Regions from separate parts of the Peribacillus sp. V2I11 genome, predicted to be linked through region 3. Evidence: riboswitches for the same ligand, from Rfam matches in the RefSeq annotation. Region 3 holds a riboswitch; each other region holds the start of a gene.
What was found. A riboswitch is a leader RNA that binds a small molecule or an ion and turns the genes downstream of it on or off. The one in region 3 is predicted to bind S-adenosylmethionine.
Positions count from the first base shown of each region.

Region 1: it holds a riboswitch for S-adenosylmethionine, as region 3 does, so the genes downstream of both, metK (methionine adenosyltransferase) here and mtnK (S-methyl-5-thioribose kinase) in region 3, are expected to answer to the same signal.
Region 2: it holds a riboswitch for S-adenosylmethionine, as region 3 does, so the genes downstream of both, QFZ73_RS08565 (sugar ABC transporter substrate-binding protein) here and mtnK (S-methyl-5-thioribose kinase) in region 3, are expected to answer to the same signal.

Region 1 is NZ_JAUSYW010000001.1:2,955,284-2,962,649, forward strand. Features, by position in the region: gene QFZ73_RS14440 (glycosyltransferase) at 1-441, shown strand, start outside; gene QFZ73_RS14445 (nucleotide sugar dehydrogenase) at 483-1,784, shown strand; gene pckA (phosphoenolpyruvate carboxykinase (ATP)) at 2,200-3,789, opposite strand; SAM riboswitch class I at 4,220-4,382, shown strand; gene metK (methionine adenosyltransferase) at 4,545-5,738, shown strand; gene QFZ73_RS14460 (gamma carbonic anhydrase) at 6,065-6,583, opposite strand; gene QFZ73_RS14465 (alpha/beta hydrolase) at 6,794-7,366, shown strand, end outside.
Region 2 is NZ_JAUSYW010000001.1:1,784,339-1,791,704, forward strand. Features, by position in the region: gene QFZ73_RS08550 (winged helix-turn-helix transcriptional regulator) at 1-30, opposite strand, end outside; gene QFZ73_RS08555 (ABC transporter permease) at 304-1,308, opposite strand; gene QFZ73_RS08560 (sugar ABC transporter ATP-binding protein) at 1,310-2,812, opposite strand; gene QFZ73_RS08565 (sugar ABC transporter substrate-binding protein) at 2,869-3,981, opposite strand; SAM riboswitch class I at 4,098-4,203, opposite strand; gene QFZ73_RS08570 (GTPase domain-containing protein) at 4,299-7,040, opposite strand.
Region 3 is NZ_JAUSYW010000001.1:4,634,735-4,642,100, forward strand. Features, by position in the region: gene deoD (purine-nucleoside phosphorylase) at 1-441, shown strand, start outside; gene QFZ73_RS22690 (lmo1851 family serine protease) at 733-2,190, shown strand; gene QFZ73_RS22695 (LCP family protein) at 2,308-3,195, shown strand; gene mtnA (S-methyl-5-thioribose-1-phosphate isomerase) at 3,374-4,420, opposite strand; gene mtnK (S-methyl-5-thioribose kinase) at 4,435-5,637, opposite strand; SAM riboswitch class I at 5,716-5,869, opposite strand; partial or broken gene QFZ73_RS22710 (carbon-nitrogen family hydrolase) at 5,941-6,722, opposite strand; gene QFZ73_RS22715 (pyridoxal phosphate-dependent aminotransferase) at 6,822-7,366, shown strand, end outside.

The DNA.
Region 1 (7,366 bases), 1.7 Mb from region 3:
ATCGGAGATGGAAGGATCAAGGATGAATTAATGAAAAAAGTAAGCGACATGAATCTGGAGCATCGTGTGAAGTTCCTGCCGAAGGTTCCGGTCGACGAGCTGCTCCATTATACAAAAAATGCGTATTTAGGTTTTCAGATATTGAATAATGTCTGCTTTAATCACTACTCCGCATCTTCAAATAAATTGTTTGAATACATGATGAGCGGTGTGCCTGTAGTTGCCTGCAGCTTTCCTGAAATTCAAAAGGTTGTCGATACGGAAAAAATAGGTGTGTGTGTCGATTCACATGATCCAAAATCAATTGCCGAAGGGGTCAATTACTTATTGAAACATCCTGAAAAAAGGGCGGAAATGAGCAATAACTGCCTGAAGGCGCGGCAAAAATACAATTGGAAACAAGAGAAGGAAATCTTTATCGAAATCTATCAAACAGCCTAACAAATATAAGTGTAGCAGAAAAATAGATAGGAGTGGTTTATATGAAACTTTGTACAATCGGACTTGGTTATATAGGACTTCCAACATCTTTAATGTTTGCGAAACACGGTGTCGATGTTGTCGGCGTGGATATCCATCCTGAGATTATTTCCAATTTGAATAGCGGCAGGCTCCATATCGAAGAACCTGGATTGGATGAGGTATTAGAAGAAGTGATTTCTGCCAATAAGTTCCGAGCTGCATTAAGCCCGGAACATGCGGATGTTTTCATTATCGCGGTGCCTACTCCAAATAAAAAGGACATGCATCAATCCTGTGATTTAACTCATGTCACGGATGCAACCTCCAACATTCTTCCTTTTATCAAAAAAGGGAATGTCATCATTATCGAATCGACGATTGCGCCAAGAAGCATGGATGATCATATTAGACCGATGATCGAGAGGACGGGCCTTACCATCGGCAAAGACATTTTCCTCGTTCATTGTCCGGAACGTGTTTTACCTGGAAGGATTCTTGAAGAGTTGGTTCATAATAACCGTATCGTCGGGGGCATAACGGAAACATGCTCGTATAAAGGAAGTCTTGTTTACAAAACCTTCGTTCAAGGGGAGATCATTCAGACGAATGCGAAAACGGCTGAAATGTCGAAACTGATGGAAAACACCTTCAGGGATGTCAATATCGCCCTTGCGAATGAGCTGACGAAAGTCTGTTTCGAGCTGGACATCAATGTTTTGGATGTCATATCAATGGCAAACAAACACCCTCGAGTCAATATACACCAACCAGGACCAGGAGTTGGCGGCCATTGTTTAGCGGTCGATCCGTATTTCGTCGTTGCAAAGGCACCAGAGTATGCGAAAATCATTAAATTGGCCCGTGATACCAACGTATCGATGCCTTATTATATCGTTAACTGCGTAAGGATGATGCTAGAGGGGATCCGGAAGCCAAAAGTAGCTGTTTTCGGTCTTGCATACAAAGGAAATGTAGATGATATTCGTGAAAGTCCCGCCATTGATGTCGTCAATATCTTGATGGGGATGGAAAACATGGATGTAGCCTTGCATGACCCGCATGTCCAATCTGGAAAGATGCCAGTCGTATCAGTTGAAGACGCTGTAAATGATGCGGACTTGATACTTGTCCTGACTGACCATGATGAATTTAAACAGATGGATTATGATAAGCTATCGAATCTCATGAGCAATAAATTGATTTTGGATACACGCAATTGCATTGATGCAACTAAAACCGATGTCCCGGTGGCCAACCTGGGCAATATATATCAATACAAAACGATGGGCATGAAAAAAGCCAGGAATAAAGCGATCATCTAAAAAATTGGACAAACATCGATAATGGAATAGGATTAAGGGGGCGCTGACTATGACAGTGCCCTTTTTGAATATCATGATCTGGCAGGAGAGGAGGGACGGAGGGCAGAAAAACAATGAAGAAAGGACCAAGCAAGAGCTTGGTCCTTTCGGTCTGTGAAAACATTCCAGTTCGTTTCGGAAATCCGCTCCCTTTCCGCCGACTGTCTGCCAAGCCTCCTCGCCGTAAGCATCTAGCGGAGTCTTGGCTAGCCAGTTATTCGGCAGGAGTGTCGCATTATCTTCAATCCATAAGGATTACAGTAAAAAAACCATGAAGGATAACCTGGTCTTGGTTTAAAATCATGTTTCGGGAAGAGACATTTCTTGTCGATAAACTGAAAGGACCAAGCAAGAGCTTGGTCCTTTTGTGTATAATTTATTGAGCTGTCGGTCCGCCAAGTTCTTCGATTTCACTTGGAACACTGCCGAATTTCTTGAAGTTTGCACGGAATTGAGCGGCAAGGGCTGTTGCTGCTTGTTTATAAGCGGCAGGATCTGCCCAAGTCTTAATAGGTTGAAGCACTTCGTCAGGAACTCCAGGAACATGAAGAGGAATATCCAAACCAAAGATTTCATCTTTGATCGTTTCGATGTTCGCTAATTCACCTTCAAGTGCCGCTTGTACCATCGCACGAGTGTAAGCAAGTTTCATACGGCTTCCAGTTCCGTATGCTCCTCCAGTCCATCCAGTGTTGACAAGGTATACCTTTGCATTGTGCTCGTCAATTTTATCACCAAGCATCTCAGCATAGCGTTGAGCGGGAAGCGGTAAGAAAGGTGAACCGAAGCAAGTGGAGAAGGTAGCTTCCGGTGAAGTTACGCCTCTTTCAGTACCAGCCAATTTACTAGTGTATCCACTTAGGAAATGGAACATTGCCTGTTCTTTCGAAAGCTTGCTGATTGGAGGCAGAACGCCTGAAGCATCAGCTGTTAAGAAAATGATTGTATTTGGGTGTCCTGCAATACTTGGGTTCACGATGTTATCGATCGCTTGCATTTGGTATGCAGCACGAGTGTTTTCAGTCAATGAACTGTCATCATAGTTCGCTTCGCGTGTATCCGGATCAACAACAACATTTTCCAGTACGGCACCGAAACGGATCGCATCGAAAATTTGTGGTTCTTTTTCACGTGAAAGATTAATCGTTTTCGCATAGCAGCCGCCTTCGATGTTGAATACACCGTTAGAAGACCAGCCGTGCTCGTCATCGCCAATCAGTTTACGACTAGTGTCTGCTGATAAAGTTGTTTTGCCTGTACCGGACAGTCCGAAGAATAAAGCGACGTCCCCTTCACGTCCTACGTTAGCAGAGCAATGCATTGGAAGGATTCCAGCCTCTGGAAGTAAGTAGTTCATGATCGAGAAGATCGATTTTTTCATTTCTCCTGCATATTCCGTTCCGCCGATCAGGATGGTACGGCGTTCAAATGAAACGATGATGAAAGTTTCGGATGTAGTTCCGTCCACTTCTGGGTCTGCTTTAAAGTTAGGTGCAGAAAGGATTGTGAATTCTGCTTCGTGACCTCTTAGTTCCTCTTCGTTTGGACGGATGAACAAAGTATGGGCGAAAAGGTTATGCCAAGCATATTCATTAACAACACGGATTGGAAGACGTGATGATTCGTCTGCACCAGCGAAACCTTTAAAAACAAAAATCTCTTCTTTTGCTTTTAGGTAGTCAACTACTTTATTATATAGTTTATTGAACACATCTTCGGAAATTGGCTGGTTTACTGAACCCCAATCAATTTTATCTTTAACTGATGCTTCTTCCACGATATATTTATCTTTAGGTGAACGACCAGTATATTTGCCAGTTTCAGCTTTTACCGCGCCGGTTGATGTTAAAACGCCTTCATTTCTGCTTAATACTTTTTCGACCAATTGAGGAACTGAAAGTTGAGTTTGCACATTATTTCCTGTTAATAATTGGTGTAACTCATTAGAAACATCTACAGAATTCATATATGAGGTACCTTCCTTTGTTTAAGTTTTTAGATTACAATTAGTATAACACATTCATTTAATTAGTCTATACTATTTCTTTTAATTTGTGATTATTTTCAGCTGGTCGCGTTAATCATTTTAATCCGGGAGGAACCGATTCAGGATTATCGCATATACTTTCATGAAGAAAAATTTATTTTAATAGGAAGTAAGTAAGCAATATATGTCCATTGGGGAAGTCAGGATTTCATTCCTTTTAGTATGCTCAATACTTTATTATTAATGGCAATTTACAACATTTCTTTTCGTATTTTGCATTGTAAACCCTTCTAGGACGTTGTATCAACATGTTTTTTTAAATAACCGCCATTCTGGGTGGAAATGTTCTTTTTAGAAAAGCATTGACAAATTCCAGCTAGATAAGATAATATCTTAAATTGTACGGATTCTCTTATCCCGAGTTGGTGGAGGGACAGGCCCTTTGAAACCCAGCAACCTGCCATATTGAACTTGACTCCAAGATCGATCGCCGAAAATAAAGCGAAGGTCTTCAAGGAATAGTGGTGATGGTGCTAACCTGAGCAAGGTAAAAAACCCTTGAACGATAAGAGTGAAAGGATAGAAGACAGAATTTTAAACCTTTCCTCATTTGCCAGGGAAGGTTTTTGTGTTTTTATAAGTAATTCTGTGTCTATAGTTGAAACTAATGAGGGAAACGAGTTCCGTAAAAAACAGGCTTATGCCTACAACATACTAACTTCCAAGGAGGAAATATGATGTCAAAGAAACGTCTATTTACTTCTGAATCTGTTACAGAGGGCCATCCGGACAAAATTTGTGATCAGATTTCAGATTCCATTTTAGATGCTATCCTTGCTAAGGATGCAAATGCACGTGTAGCGTGTGAAACTAGTGTAACAACAGGTCTTGTACTTGTTGCCGGTGAAATTACAACGTCCGCTTACGTGGATATTCCGCGTATCGTTCGTGATACGATTAAAGGAATTGGCTACACACGTGCGAAATACGGTTTCGATGCTGAAACTTGTGCCGTGTTGAGTTCCATTGATGAGCAGTCTGCCGATATCGCAGCTGGCGTCGATAAAGCATTGGAAGCTCGTGAAGGAAACATGTCAGAGGAAGAAATCGATGCAATCGGTGCAGGGGACCAAGGTCTTATGTTCGGATTTGCTTGTAATGAAACAGAAGAGCTTATGCCGCTTCCGATTTCATTGGCGCATAAACTTTCATTCCGCTTGGCTCAAGTTCGTAAAGATGAAACTCTTGCTTACTTACGCCCTGATGGTAAAACACAGGTAACTGTGGAGTATGATGAGAATAACCTTCCTGTACGTGTAGATACGATCGTTATCTCTACACAGCACGATGCAGAAATTACGCTTGAACAAATTCAAGCCGATCTAAAAGAACATGTGATCAAAGCAGTCGTTCCAGCTGAATTGATCGATGCTGAAACTAAGTACTTCATCAACCCGACTGGCCGTTTCGTAATTGGCGGACCTCAAGGGGATGCTGGTCTTACTGGACGTAAAATCATCGTTGATACTTACGGCGGATACGCTCGTCACGGCGGCGGTGCATTCTCTGGTAAGGATGCTACTAAAGTTGACCGTTCTGCTGCATACGCTGCTCGTTACGTTGCGAAAAACATCGTGGCAGCCGGCCTTGCCGACAAAGCGGAAGTTCAACTGGCATACGCAATTGGTGTGGCAGAGCCTGTATCGATCGCTATTGATACGTTCGGAACTGGTACAGTTAGCGAAGAAATCCTTGTTGACCTAGTTCGCGCTAACTTCGACCTTCGTCCAGCTGGTATCATCAAAATGCTTGACCTTCGTCGCCCAATCTACAAACAAACAGCTGCCTACGGACACTTTGGCCGTACAGATGTCGATCTTCCATGGGAACGCACGGACAAAGCAGAAACATTAAAAGCACAAGCGTAATCCATATAAAAAAGGTGTCCCGCTATTAGCGGGGCACCTTTTTTATGGATTAATTTTACCATCAGCGGGAATAATTCAAGAAATCCCAAAGAAATTCAAATTAGGTGCAATACTCGTGAATTAGGGTCGTTTACAAGTTTGTTTGGGTCAATTACTCGTAAGTTTGAGTAGTTAACTCGTGAGTTGGTGCAATACTCGTGAGTTTGTAGCAATTATTCGTAAGTTGGTGCAATACTCGAGAGTTAGAGCAGTTTACTCGTGAGTTTGTAGCAATTACTCGTGAATTTGAGTACAATACCCGTAACTTTCAGTCAATTACTCGTGAGTTACTTAATTCGTTCCACCGTTTTATAGTATTGTCCTTTTTCGGCGTATTCACGTACGATGCGTTCCATATCCTGGCGATCTTCTTCGTTGATTTCGCGAATGACTTTAGCTGGGCGTCCGAATGCCAACATGTTCGGCGGAATGACTTTACCTTGGGGAACGAGACTGCCGGCACCGATGAAGGCCCCTTCGCCGATTTCGGCTTCATCAAGTACAATCGATCCCATGCCGATCAAAGCTCCTTTACGGACTTTACAGCTATGTAAAATGACCTGATGGCCAATGGTTACTTCATCCTCGATGATCAATGGATTATTTGGGCTTTGGTGCAGGATGCTGTTATCCTGTATACTGACTTTTTTCCCGATGATGGTTGGGGATACATCACCGCGAATGACGGAATTGAACCAAATTGATGTTTCGTCGCCAATTTTGACATCGCCAGTCACGACAGCATTTTCAGCAATATAAGCGCTTTCAGCAATTTCAGGTTCTTTGCCTTTATACGGATAAATAATCATTTTCAATCATTTCCTTTCCGAAGTGAATGTTTTTATGTATTATTTTAATATACCGTATGCAAATACACTTGGCTATTTATAATAGCAATGTACAACTTGTTAGATTTCTTTTTTGTCGAAAATCACGAATATGGTTATAATTCATATATATTATTTTAACTATCATGGATCGTACACAACAAGTGAAAAGTGAAAGGGGGATTTCGAATGTGGAAATGGGAGACAGAAGGAGACGCAAAGGGCGTCATTGTCATCATTCATGGGGCAATGGAACATCACGGACGTTATAAGTGGGTAACACAAATGTGGCTTTCAGCTGGATACCATGTCGTCATGGGCGACCTTCCTGGGCAGGGTATGACAACTCGCGCCTACCGGGGACATATCGATTCCTTTGATGAGTATTTGGACGAAGTGAAAAGCTGGATAGAAGAGGCTTACGAATATTCGTTGCCGGTCTTTTTACTTGGACACAGCATGGGTGGTTTGATTTCGATACGCCTTCTTCAGGAAGAGGAATGGGACATTGCAGGGGTGATACTTTCTTCTCCATGCTTGGGCCTCGTGACGAAGCCGCGGAAGTTCCTGACAACCATCTCGCATGGTTTGAACATCGTGATGCCTAAGTTCAGGGTAGATTCCGGATTGACACCTGAAATGGCGACGAGAAGTGCGGAAATTCGTGAATCCGATAGAAACGATACATTATATATCACAAAGGTTTCGATTCGCTGGTATCGCGAGCTTGCGCAGTCGATGAAGGATGCTTTTGAAGAGATT
Region 2 (7,366 bases), 2.9 Mb from region 3:
CACGCCAGTCGGAACACAGGTTTCGCGCATAAGTTTACACTCTCCTTTGGTTAAGTATAGGATTTGAATGTTCATACTTTACAATAGATCATTATCAATTTTATTGAAAGGTAAAGTACGTTTCCTCTAAAATTTCGCTATCGTGGCTACCCCATATTAGCGTTAATAAATATTATTAATTAAAAATGGAGATAATTTATATCCATAACCCGTCCCTTTTTTAAAAGGAAAAATCCTGTTGCATATCCAACAGGATTTTTTTCATAATTTTGGATTTCTGTATAGTAACGTAACGGATTCATTTTAGTGTTTTTGCTTGTAATAGGTTACTGCGAGCGCAAGGGCCAGCACTGTTCCTTTGACGATATCCATCGCATAATACGGAACGGACATCATGATCAGCCCATTTTGTAGGATTCCGATCAGGACTGCTCCGACAAAGGTTCCAAAGGCATTCGGTTTTCCCGCCCCTAAAACGGAGGAACCAATGAAGGCTGCTGCAACGGCATCCATTAAATAGGGGGACCCTGAATTGATTTCCGATGTCATGACCCTTGAAGCAAGGACAATCCCCCCGATTGCAGCAAATAGAGCTGAAAGCAGATAGGCAAGGATTTTGTATTTATTAACCGATATCCCGGAAAGTCTCGCCGCTTCCTTATTCCCCCCAATAATGTACATATAACGACCGTGCTTCGTATCAGTCAAAAAGATATGTGTCGCTATCACAATGACGGCCATGATCAGGATTATCCATGGTACCTGGCCAATTTTGGCGAAAAACGGGCTGATCAGTCCTGTTGCGAATGTCCCGTCGGGCATGACCATATTTTGCGAGACCGTTGCCCCCTTGGTATAAGTAAGGGCAATTCCCTGGATAATGAACATGGTGGCCAATGTCATCAGCATGTCGGGAATTCTCAATTTAACGATCATGAATGAATTCAAAGCCCCTACGACAAGTGAGGCACCAACCGCTGCTAATATGGCGATAAATGTATCCTGAGAAAACCAGACAAACATTGATATGACAATGGCATTCGCCAATGATGCGACGGAGCCGACGGAAAGGTCGAAGCCATCCACGGTCAGGGATATCGTAATGCCGATCGCGATGATGGTCACGATTGAAATGGAACGCAGGATGTTGACCAAATTAGTAGTTTGAATGAAAGATGGATTGGACACGGCAAAAATTCCAATCAGAATGATAATCGTCAATATTGTGCCGTATTTATAGAAAAAGTCGAATAGTTCCACCTTTTTCTTCGCTTTCGCTGTCTGTGTAACAGGAATGGGTATGCTCATCCTATTTTCCTCCTGTTGAATAGAATAGTAGTTCTTCTTCATTCGTTTTGCTCGTTTCTAATTCGATGACAGTGTTCCCGTCATATAACACATATGTCCGGTTGGTAATGCCAATGATTTCGGAAAGCTCGGATGAGGCATAAATGATCGCTTTCCCATTCCTTGCAAGCTTTGCAATCAATTCGAATATATCCTTCTTTGCTCCAACATCGATCCCTTTCGTTGGTTCATCGAATATATATACATCCGCATCGGCCATAAGCCATTTTCCAATGGCAACTTTTTGCTGGTTACCACCTGAAAGGTTTTCGACATTCACTTCCCCTGAAGGAGTTTTAATGCCAAGGCTTGTAATCATTTCCTTCGCTCTTTCCTTTTCCGCCTTACGATCCACGAAGCTGAACCTCTTGCAGAATTTGCCGAGACTGGCTGCAGTCAAGTTCGCCGAGACTGATTCCTGAACAAGGACCCCTTCTTTCCTGCGTTCCTCAGGTACAAGTGCCAGACCGCTTTTTACTGCTTCGTGCGGTGATTTTAAAGAAAGCTTTCGACCATTCAGGATAACTTCGCCCGCTGTGATCGAAGTATGCCCGAAAAGGGTTTTACACAGCTCCGTTTTCCCAGCCCCGACCAAACCTGCCAAGCCGATTATCTCGCCTGCTTTAATATTCAGGCTGACATTTTTAACTTTCTCTGCATCCGACAATCCCTTCACTTCCAGAATAACGTCGCCAATCGAAGTATTCACTTCAGGAAACTGTTCATCCATGGTTTTCCCGAGCATGTTTTCTACCACATCGGTACGGGTTATGTCCTCCCTTTTTCGACACGTGACACGCTCCCCATTCCTCATGATCGTGATTTCCTCACAGATTTCAAAGATCTCAGGCAGACGATGTGAAATGAAAATGATTCCCACGCCTTTTTGCTTTAATTCATTTACAATTCGAAAAAGTTCTGTCGTCTCCGTATGACTTAACGGAGCAGTTGGCTCGTCGAGAATCAGGAATTTGCATTCTGTCGAAACGGCTCTTGCTATCAGGACCATCTGTTTTTCAGCCAAGGTAAGGTCTCTTACCAGCTTTTTCGAAGGGACACGAATTTTCATATCTTCAAGAATATAAGCGGCTTGGTTGTGCAGCTCTTTCCATTGGATTCTCTGTTTTTTTCCCATGTTTTGGACCATATCATTCAACATTACATTTTCCCCAACCGTTAAATAAGGGATGAGGGCGGTATCCACTTCCTGATAAACAATTTGAATGCCTTGTTCCTGAGCCGCTTTTGGCGAGCGGATATCCCGCATCATCCCATCAATAAAAATGTCACCTGAATAATGGACATGGGCTCCCGATAAAACTTTCATTAACGTCGATTTCCCTGCTCCGTTTGCACCGACCAATGCGTGGGCTGTCCCTGATTGTACGGAAAAATCAACTTCACTCAGCGCCTTCACCCCCGGAAATTCAATCGAAATCTTCTTCATTTCTAGTTTCGTGCCCATGTCCATTCCCCCTTATTGAACAGACACTCCCTTCACTGGAAAGAGAGTGTCTCTTTTTACTTTTTATAATGATCTTTCAAAACCTTCATCCAATCTTCTTCAAATTCCGCCGATACACCCCAGCCATCGACAATACCAGACAGGTTTGCCATGTTTACCGCTTCTTTTGAAGCTTGGATTTGCTTTTGTGAAATAAGTGATGCCTCCAGGTCATATGTTTGCGGCGTTTCTTCGCCCGCTAATTTTTTTGCCAATATCCTCATATTCACTGCCCCGATCAACTTGGGATCGACTGCTGCCGTGTAGGACCACGAGCTATCAGCTGATTGGATTTCCTGGAGATCTGCATTAGATACATCAATTCCATATATCTTCACTTCATCTCTGCCCGCTTCTTTAATCGCCCGGGCTGCACCGATTGCAAAGGCATCCCATGTTGCGAAAATGGCATCCAATTTACCTTTAGGGTATTTATTCAGCATTGCTGCTACAGCATTTTGTGTCTGAACCGAAGTATCAGCAGATGCCACTCCGAACCTTTCGACTTCTTTAATCCCAGGATTTTCTTTTAATTTTTCCTGATAGACTGCATTTCTTCTTACCATTGGAGGAAAACCGTCCACCCAAAGATATGCAATTGCCGCTTCACCTTTCTGTTCTTTTATCAGTTTATCAAAAGCCAATGTTGCCAAAGCTTCATCATCTTGTGAAGTTAATGTTACGCCTTCTATTTTAGATAGATCGCTTATTGAATCGAATGTGACAACGCTTTTACCTGCATCAACCAACTTTTGAACGTCATTCACAGTTGCTGCATCATCACCATGGGAAATGATATAGCCGTCGTAATCTTCCTCCAAAGCTTGCGCTATCGCATCATGGAATTTAGCCGTATCACCATTTGCTGTATACGTATCCACTTGAAATCCCAGTGCTTCTCCTTCTTCTTTTGCCCCCGCCAGGTATTGGGCCGTATGATCATCACCGCCAATTTTACGGATCACTTTGATTCTGGCTCCATCCCCATCAGCAAATCTTTCCGGGACATTTTCAAATGATACTTTTTCTTCTTTCTTCGATTCTGTGGAACTCTGCCCAGTAGAGCAACCCGTTAAAAGCAAAGCCGAAGCGATGGCTGAAATGAATATCCCTTTAATAGACCTTCTCATCTTGTTTCCCTCCATATTTTCTTATTAGTCTTATCTGTTAAGTTGGTGTAAATCCCAAAATAAAAACCTCTCTAATTATAGAGAGGTTTAATCGGCTGTTTTGCAGACTTGTCCCTCTCTTATCTGTCAAAACATTTCTGTTTTGCAGGATTTAGCACCAATTCCTAATGGAACGGTTGCTGGGCATCTTAGGGCCAGTCCCTCCGCCACTCTTGATAAGAGATATATTGTGTTACGTTTTCGTAATTATCACTTTATAGGGATATAGTCGTAAAGTCAATAGATTTTTGAATATTTGAAATGTTCCCTGTCATTTTTCATTTTCTTTGAAGCTGGGCTAGACGCTTTTTCTCGATTTTTTCAAGCCTCTCCAACTGCCTTAATTTCACTTCGAACAAAGTGATCGGGTCACGGTAAACTTCCGGATTTTCTTTCATATGCTCCAATGCAGCCTGGTAGTCTTTTATTTCAGTCTGCGTTTGCTCTATCGTTTTTTGAAGTAAGGCAAATGAACTGCGATAGAAAAGTGAGATGTCCCGATCCAAAGATTTTTCAAACAATCCAAATTGGGTAAGGAAACGTTCCGTGATCATTTCGGCAACATCCAGGTAATCTTCACTTTCCAGGTATTTCTTATAACGATTGTACATATTGGCTTTATTTTGCGGTATTGCCCCAAACAGCTTCCCTGCTCCTTTAAGCAGCAATTGTGATGGAGTCCTGCGCAAAAGGATATTAACGTTTTCGATGCGGATACTGCTTGTCATCCGGTCGGCATCACGGCGCCAGTCATCCAATACCCTGAAGTCACCTGCCAGCGTAATCCGTTCTTCTTTGTATAATTCATTGAATCCGGCACTCATCTCATCCATAAACTGCTGGCTTTGTGAGAACTCCATTTGGGAACTGGCAATCCAGTCTTGAAGAGAACGGTAATATTGAGGCATGATCTTGTCAGAAATGAAGTTTTGAATCCGCTCATTCATTTCCTGGTTTAACTGTACATGGACCTGACTGAAATCACTGCTTTCCGTTAACGATTTAGAGCAATCCCTCAGTAATTCAGGAATTTTTGAATAAAGCTGATTTTTCACTTCGTCCTTAAGCGAACGATACGACCTTATGATATTTTCACTTTTTTCTTTTTCCAAATCAGCCAGTTGATTGACCGCCCCATTCAGTTTGACTTCCATCTGTTCATTCCAAGAGATGGAATGCTCGCATTTCCGCTCATTGGCTGCCCGTTTTTCTAATAGATAAGATAAAGTTTTACGAATGAATGCCAGGATTTTTTCAGATCTTCTTTCCTTCCAATTATCATCTTGATAATTCGATTGAAGGAAGGCTGAAAGGTCCTTCAATTGCTGCCTGCTGTCATAATGTTTTGAGAAAGCGAATACTTTCGCATTCGGGAAATATGCATTCACTTTATCCCATGTTTCGTCTTCCATCCGGACTGCGACCTGATCACTGTATATCGTATCCATTTTATTTAATAGGAAATGAATCGGCAGTTTCGGAGCCATCATTTGAATTTCCAATAACAGATCCCGTTCGCTGCCCGTGAAAGGCGCCCGGGCGTCAAGAACGAACATCAGGCCATCACTGCCATGTAAATAGGCTTGGAAATCGGATTCCACGCTTTTTTCCCCATTGAACCCCGGTGTATCCAGTAATCGCAGATGATTATTTCTTAGGTAGTCACTGATGATGGTCACATCGACAATAGTCCCGCGCTGGCGGCGTGTTTCATCCAAATCAGTTAGCTCCTCGACAACTTTGCTATCTGTATCTGTAATTTCAAGGATTTCCAAATCATCCCCGTCTTTGACACTGACTAGGGACGAATGATCTTCAGCGGCAATGCTTTCGCCAACGATTGACTGAATAAAGGATGTCTTGCCATTTCCTGTACTTCCTGCAAGAAGCAGATTGAAATTCCTGGTATCCTTAAGCCCCTCTACCATCCATTTAAGCTTATTGCCAACCCTTAAATCATTATCTTCAGCCCACTGGATAATGGAATTGAACAGTTTCTCTCCCGCTTCCAGTCCGCCTCCCAATTTAGGCGATTTCGAAAGCAGGCTTTCTGCATCCTGAATGACCAGCGCATTGATCGTATCCGGGAAGATTTCATTCCAGGACAACGCGGATGCCGCCGCAAACAGCGAGAGCTCCCCATCTGCGATTTTGAGCCAGTTTTCCAGCAACCTTGGCACGACAGGACTTAAATCTTTGATTAGGTGCGTTCCTTCTAACAGACCTGCATATGCATCCCTGTAATAGACGGAAAGCTCATCCCATACATCCGCATGGTTTAATTCGATGGTATCTATCAAGTTATTAATCACTCTTAGCCATTCGAAATAAGAATCCGTATATTTATAATTTTTCCAAAGGGCAACCGTCACCTTTTCGAAACGTTCCTGGTCGAGTGTGTATAGCGAACCAAGGACAGTTGAAAAATAATCCGGATCCATCGATTGTGCAACACCCTGCTGGATATACGTCTTCAGCACATCGAACCAGCCCATTGATTCTGTACGGATACTTTCATTCGCCGCTAATACCACCGCACTGTTCCAATCCTTTTGTTCTTCAAAAAAGGCGCGTGCGATTTCCGTGACATTCGGGTAGTCCGGTTGAAACTCGACTGCTTCTTTCACGACTTTGGAAGCCAGGTCATTTCTCGATTCCACTATGTAAAGGGAAAAAAGTTGCAAAAGAACCTCTGTTTTCAAAACCGCTTCATTCGTATCGACGGATTTATAGATATCCTCTGCGGTTGAATACATTTCCAGTTCAAAATAAGCATCAGCGATGTTTTTCTTCGCCCATGAACCAAGTTCCCCTTCTATGTTTTCCCATTTAAAAATGGCTGCTTCATAGTCATGATGCTGAAAATATACTTCTCCTTGAGCAAATCGAATTGCGGTTAAATCTACTCTTTCCTTTTTTTGTTCCACGAGAAACAATTCACCCAAAGCTTGAATGGGGTGCTTCCTTGTATCCTCAATCATCGTTTCATAATATTTTTTTCCGATCAGCCGTTCGTCCATCTTTATTCCCCCGATATATTTCATATTTTCAATTAAAGGATAATCACTGATTCTATAAGCCCTCTATTAGACCTAACATTCAATTTACAGGTTCCTTTAGTTAAAAAATCATTTACAAAACCTTAAAATATTATTTTAGCAAAACAATATGGTAACAACATGTCACCACTCTTACAATTTTAAAACAGAAACAAACGGAACTGTAATGTTTTTAATAAACCGATACAGAGATGTCATTTCCATATTCGAGAAAATAGGTTTTTTCTAGTTTTACCACATATCAGATAGTGGTGAGCGAACCATTCTTCATACCTCTAAATTACCAT
Region 3 (7,366 bases):
GGAACTGCAGGAGCGATTCAAAAAGATGTAAAAGTCAGGGATGTGATCCTTGCCATGAGTGCTTCCACCGATTCCCAAATGAACCGCATGACTTTCGGCGGGGTGGACTTTGCCCCAACCGCAGATTTCGAATTACTAAGAAAAGCTTATGACGCCGGCACGGCTAAAGGCTTGCAATTGAAGGTCGGTAATGTATTTACGGCCGATCAGTTTTATAACGATAATAGTGAATTGGAAAAATGGGCAAAATACCAAATACTTGCGATAGAAATGGAATCAGCAGCCCTATACACGCTTGCTGCTAAATTTGGCCGCCAAGCTTTATCTGTATTAACCATTTCCGATCACATTTTAACCGGTGAGGAAACGACGTCGGATGAGCGCCAGTCAACTTTTAACGAAATGGTTGAAGTGGCATTGGAAGCAGCTATCCAGGACTGATAATTGGATGTAAATGACAGACGGGTGACCAGGAAGAGTGATGCTGTATAATGACAGTCGGGATACAGGTTCATTTATTCCTTGGTATCCGTATTTTTGTAATGTCAGGAGATGCCTGTTGCCCTTAGAGCTTTCTCTATATTTAACGTTTACGGAGGGGTAAAAAAAATACATATGGACATAAGTTGTTATTTTTGATAACTATTATTTTTCGATTGGCATGAAAGCTGATAAAATAGAAAGAAATCGTTTATATCTATCGTCATGAAGAATGAAAGTGGTGAGGCTTCAGTGGAAGAAGAAAATCAAAAACAGCCAAAAGAGGCAGGGAAATTCATCAAAATAAAGAAGTTTACGTTCATTATGGGGATTTTCTTAGTCATATTTCTAACTGCAGGGATTACTACAATAGCCTTGACCTTTGGAGATAAAAAAGTAGAGTCATTAGCACCGGATAAACATTCGGAATTTGAAAAGCTGTATTCTACATACGATACGATAAAAGATAACTATTATGAAGAGATTGATCAAGATAAGCTGGTTGACGGGGCAATTAATGGAATGATCAAATCATTGGATGATCCCTACTCTGCTTATATGGATAAAAAGGAAGCATCGAGTTTCCATGAGAGCATCTCTTCATCTTTTGAAGGAATCGGTGCTGAGATTCAGGAGCAGGATGATCAAATCATGGTCGTCTCACCGATAAAAGGGTCCCCAGCAGAAAAAGCAGGGGTAAAACCGAATGATATCATTTTAAGTGTGGACGGTAAAAGCGTTGAAGGACTAAGCTCTTCTGAAGCTGTCTTGAAGATCAGGGGCGAAAAGGGAACGAAAGTGGATTTATCCATCTCAAGAGCTGGTGAGTCGGAACCGATTGAGCTCACCATTAAACGGGATACAATTCCGATTGAAACGGTATATGCGGAAATGCTGGATGATGGAGTTGCAAAAATTCAAGTGACCAGTTTTTCCGAACATACAGTCCAAGAGCTGAAAACGGCGCTTGAAGAAATGTCGAAGAAGGATATGAAGGGTCTCGTATTGGATTTGCGGGGAAACCCAGGGGGACTTCTTGACCAAGCTATAGAAATGGCAAGCCTGTTCGTACCTAATGGGAAAGTGGTCCTTCAAGTTGAGGAGCGCAGCGGGAAAAAAGATGTCTATAAATCGAAGAATGATGGAGAACTGAAAATCCCGGTAGTCGTGTTGATTGATGATGGAAGTGCCAGTGCTTCTGAAATCGTTGCAGCGGCTGTCAGTGAGTCTGCGGACATTCCATTGATTGGTGTCAAGTCATTTGGGAAGGGGACAGTGCAGACTGCCCAAGACTTTGAAGATGGATCTAACTTCAAATATACGGCAGCTAAATGGTTGACTCCTGAAGGCAATTGGATTCATAAAAAAGGGATTAAGCCGGATATTAATGTGAAGCTTCCTGATTATGCCAGCCTTCCGTACATTTCGCCTGATAAGGAATTGAAAGCATCCGATTCTTCGAGTGAAGTGAAAGCAGCTGAAGAGATGCTGAAGGAAGCAGGCCATGATCCAGGTAAGATAGATGGATTCTTTGATCAAGCAACCACGAATGCGGTCATAGCATTCCAAAGGGAACAAAAAATTAAAGAAACTGGCACCATTAAAGGTGATACTACCGTGAAATTGATGCAGGTCATCCGTGAGAAAATCCTTAAGAACGACACACAAGTGAAAAAAGCGGTAGAAGTATTAAAGAAAGAAATCAAATAAATGATTTTGGTCGAAAAGCCTGCCCAACGATTATCGTTGCAGGCTTTTTTGTCGTTTAATGCATAGTATTCCAATATTAGGCAGAGAATAGGGGTAATTTTCCAATGAGGTGAACTAATGAAAGAAAAGGTATTGTTCATATATCTATTGATCTTGATTCTGGCAGGCTGCACCTATGCCCCTTTACCCAAACAAAATGGAAATGCAGGTACGGAAAAAAAACTAACCAAAGAAGAGAACCAGGAAAACGTAAAAACATTTCTGTTAATTGGTGTTGATACAAGGGGAGAGCAAAAATCTCGATCAGATGCGATTATCCTTGCAAAATACTTTCCTGAGCAGGAGAAACTGAAGCTCGCTTCCATTATGCGTGATAGTTATGTGAAAATCCCCGGGAATAAATCAGTATACAACAAAATAAATGCAGCTTATTATTATGGTGGACGGGAACTGCTCAAGAAAACGATACAGGAAAATTTCGATGTCAAGGTCGATCATGTAGCGGTAATTGACTTCCAGGGTTTTGTGAAGATGGTCGATTTACTTGCACCTGATGGTGTAGAGCTGAATGTGGATCAGGAAATCATTGATGATATGAGCATTCAGGCAAGCGTAGGTAAAAATGTTTTACATGGTGAGGAACTATTGAAATATGTCCGTTTTAGACATGACGATGAAAGTGATTTTGGAAGGGTAGAGCGTCAACAAGAAGTAATGGTTCAATTAAAAACAGCGTTTATAAATCAAATCTCATCCTTCGAAGGGATGGCAGCCCTTCCTAGTATCATCGAACAAGGACTCTCGTACTTGGATACAGATATTGGACTGAAAACAATAATGGAAATGGGTCCAAAAATAGTCTTCCATACACCGGACACCGTCGAAACCTTAAGGGTTCCAGTGGGGGGAAGCTTTAAAGATGAAATATATCCCCAGTCCGGAGCTGTTTTGGAAATGGACTACACTAAAAATAAGAAGGCACTTCAGGAGTTCTTTTCAAAATAATAAGAATTTCCAATTCTCATTTGTTATCGAAAACATCCTTATATTAAGTGAATATGTTCGAATTCACTTAAATTATTGTAGTATATACCTCGCAAGAATAATCATAATCGATCATTTTTAAAAAACGAGAGGGATACGAAATCCTTCTCGTTTTTTATCTCCAATAAAGGAGCCTGGATCAATTAACAAAATGCGGAATGTTTTTGATGAAATCCGGTGTTATGATGCCATTTTCGGTAATGATGCTTGTAATTAGATGATTCGGTGTAACGTCAAAGGCTGGATTGAAAGTCTTCACGTTTTCCGGAGCGACCCTTACACCTTGAATGAAGGTGATTTCCGCTTCATTCCGTTCTTCGATCGGGATGGATGTGCCGGATTCGATAGATAGGTCGAATGTGCTTGATGGTGCGGCCACATAAAAAGGGATACCAAAGTGCTTGGCTAATATGGCCAATCCCAATGTCCCGATTTTATTGGCTGTATCACCATTAGCCGCAATCCTGTCGGCCCCGACGATAATTCCATTTATTCGTTTCTGGTGAATCGTATGGGCAGCCATATTATCAGAAATTAAGGTGACATCAACCCCGGCTTGCATCAATTCCCAAGCAGTCAAACGCGCCCCTTGCAGGACAGGCCTGGTTTCACAGGCGTACACTTTTAGCGGAAAGTCCCTTTCCTTAGCCAGGTGGAAGGGAGCCAAGGCTGTGCCATACCGAGCTGTGGCAATTCCCCCAGCGTTGCAATGCGTTAGAATGGAATCTCCTCTAGTGAATAAGGATAAACCATGTTCCCCTATTTTCCTGCACATTTCTTCATCTTCAGCAAAGATTGCTTTAGCCTCCGATACAAGTGCTTCCTTGGCAGTTGAAATGCTTTGCGCAGCTTGCAAGGTGTTCTCCATCCTCCTTAAAGCCCAAAAAAGGTTGACTGCAGTTGGCCGAGAAGAGGCGAGTTTTTCGATATGCCCCGTTACATTTTTCTTGAATTCCCCTAATTCAGCGGTTGTTTCCTGTTTGGCACCAAGTGCAACACCAAATGCTGCCGTCAGTCCAATAGCTGGGGCACCGCGAACTTTTAAAGACAAAATGCTGTCATATACATCATCAACAGAATGAAGTTCTATAAATTCAGTTAGGGAAGGAAGGGCTTGTTGATTTAATAATGTAATATGGGTATCATCCCATTGTACCGAATATGGTAAGGGTGCTAGTGTAGTCATGTGCAGGTCTCCTTTTAAATGGTTGAATAAGATGGCAGTGTACGTTGCTTCAACGCTTCAATGACAGCTGGAACATCCAATTCTTCCCGTTTTTTAATTAAAAATGCACCAATTTCCAATGTTTCCGTTTTGGCAGCGATCCTTGTTTCTTTATCTTCAATGATGTTTAAATCGGCAACATGGGAAAGGCCGATGGTTCTCCGAATCAGTTCACAGCCGGCAAAACCGAATGCATCTTTTTTGAATTTTGTCAGTAAATAAGGCAGATAACCCTTAACATGGCGGAATGGGCTTTTATTTTGGCCTTCCCATAATTCGGTATAGGTTTCTTCAAAGGCATTCCAAAATTCATGAAGGTGTGAGAAAATCTCTTCCTTTCCTGCGCCATTTCGTATAATTGCCTGGAAGAGAAGGTTGGCGGTGTATTGACCAAGGTCAAAACCAACTGGCCCATAAAAAGCGAATTCCGGATCAATAACCTTTGTTTCAGTTTCACTTGCAAATATACTTCCAGTATGTAAATCTCCATGAAGCAAGGCTTCCTGCTCTGTTTCAAAGCTTTGTTTCAGCTTAGCGACCTCAAGTATCACTTCTTGATCATTCCATATATTTTTGGCGGCATCGGTCAATTCCACCTCGAAATCTCCCGGGAGTTCCTCAAAAAATGGATCCGTGAAAATAAAGACCTCAGTGATTTTGCAGAGTTCCGGATTCGTGAAATGTCGGGCCACTTCCTTTTTCGCAGATGGTTCTAAATGATAATCGGATGTATAAAATGCCGTCTTCGCAACATACTCACCAATATGCTGTGAAAGAAATGGATATGAATCGCCATCGATCAATCCTGTTCTAACGATTTTCAAGTGAGATAAATCCTCCATGACTGTGATGGCAAGCTGTTCATCCGAATAATAGACTTGCGGTACGAATTCGGGGCAATAACTTCTGAAATGAATCAGCGCATTCGCTTCAATGGCCGCCCTTTTCAATGTCAGCGGCCAGCTTTCACCAAGTACCTTGGCATAAGGGACCGCTTGTTTGATGATTATCCCTTTATTTGTGACTGTGTCTGTAATATGAAAAACATAATTTAAGTTTCCATCGCCGATTTCTTTACATGTTAAACTTGCATCCGCATTGACCAACCCAAGTTTTTTTGCAAGGGTTATAGCTGTTTCGTTTGTCAATCTCTTAAAATTTGAACGGTTTTGAGTCATTCTTTTCCCCTCCAGATTCAAAATAAGAATAAAAAAGCCTCTTTCATATAGAAAGAGGCAGAAGTTTTGGCTTCGGACCTCTTATCTTCCAGAAAATGAATTCTGGTGGAATTAGCACCGTGCTCTGTGGATTTTATAATCCGGCGGTGAATCCGCCCCATTTCACAATGGTATTACAGTCGGTTGCTGGGCTTCATAGGGCCTTTATCCCTCAGCCTGCTCTTGATAAGAGTAAATGTTTTCTGAAATTTTAATCTTCGGGAAAATAATATCAACATTTTAAATAGTTTGTCAATGGGTAAATTAATAAAAATCAGGGCGGCGATCTTCGAATACAGGTATTTTATTACGGGCTTCCGTAACTTTATTGAAGTCCAAAGTGCCTGTCAGGAGTTCGTTTCCTTCTCCGGCTTCACTAATGATATTCCCCCATGGATCAATAATCAAGGAATGACCCGCAAATATATTATTGACATCCGAACCTGAACGATTAACGGCTACAACATAGGCTTGGTTCTCGATGGCACGGCTAATCAATAAGGCCCTCCAGTGATCCAGTCTCGGCTTTGGCCATTCAGCCGTAACGAATAGAACTTCCGCGCCTTGAACGGTATGTGCTCGCTGCCATTCGGGGAAACGGATGTCATAACAAACGAATCCAGCACATATTTTTTCATCAAGAGTAAATAAACCATCTTTTTCTCCTGGCTGCAGGAAAAGATGTTCATCCATTAACTGAAATAAGTGAAGCTTATCATATTCTTTAATGAGATTTCCATGTTTATCGATGATGATCATGGTATTATAGATCCCTTTGCTTGTCTTTTTCGCAATGGAACCGCCTATTATGTGAATCTGGTGTTTCTTTGCCTGTGTTTAAAAAAATTCAATCGTTTTTTCTGCCTCTTGATCAGCAATCTCATTTAACCTGGTCAAGTCGTATCCGGTCGTCCAAAGCTCTGGTAAAATGACGATATCGGGTCTGACCGTGCTGCTTTTTCCATCCATTGTTCTGCAACCTGAAAATTGATATCTGGTTGCCCGAAGGCTATATCCATTTGAATACAAGCTATTTTCCACTTCATCTTTTAAAACCCCCACATGTAAAAAATGCTTTACAAGACTATGATAAACATATATCATTTGTGACTAGAATTTCAAGAAATTTCAGAGAAGGTGTATAAATGGTGCAATTTGAAAAATCCAGACAGCTTCAGGCCCTGCCCAAGCAGTTTTTTGCTTCACTAGTCGCAAAAGTCAATGCGATCACGGCGCAAGGACATGATGTCATTAATTTAGGCCAGGGAAACCCTGATCAGCCGACGCCAGAACATATCGTGAAAAGTTTGCAGTCTGCCGCTGAAAAAACGATTAATCATAAATATTCACCATTCCGGGGACATCAATATTTAAAAGATGCTGCTGCCGTCTTTTATGAACGTGAATACGGTGTCAAGCTGGATCCGAATAGTGAAGTGGCGATTCTCTTCGGGGGAAAGGCAGGTCTTGTCGAACTGCCGCAGTGTTTATTGAATCCAGGTGATACGATCCTTGTTCCAGATCCAGGCTATCCGGATTATCTTTCCGGTGTTGTTTTAGCCCAGGCAAAGACCGAACTGATGCCCTTGACAGAAGAAAATGATTTTCTTCCGAAATACAAAGACATACATAAAGAGGTTCTTGATAAAGCCAAAATGATGTTCTTGAACTATCCCAATAATCCTACAGG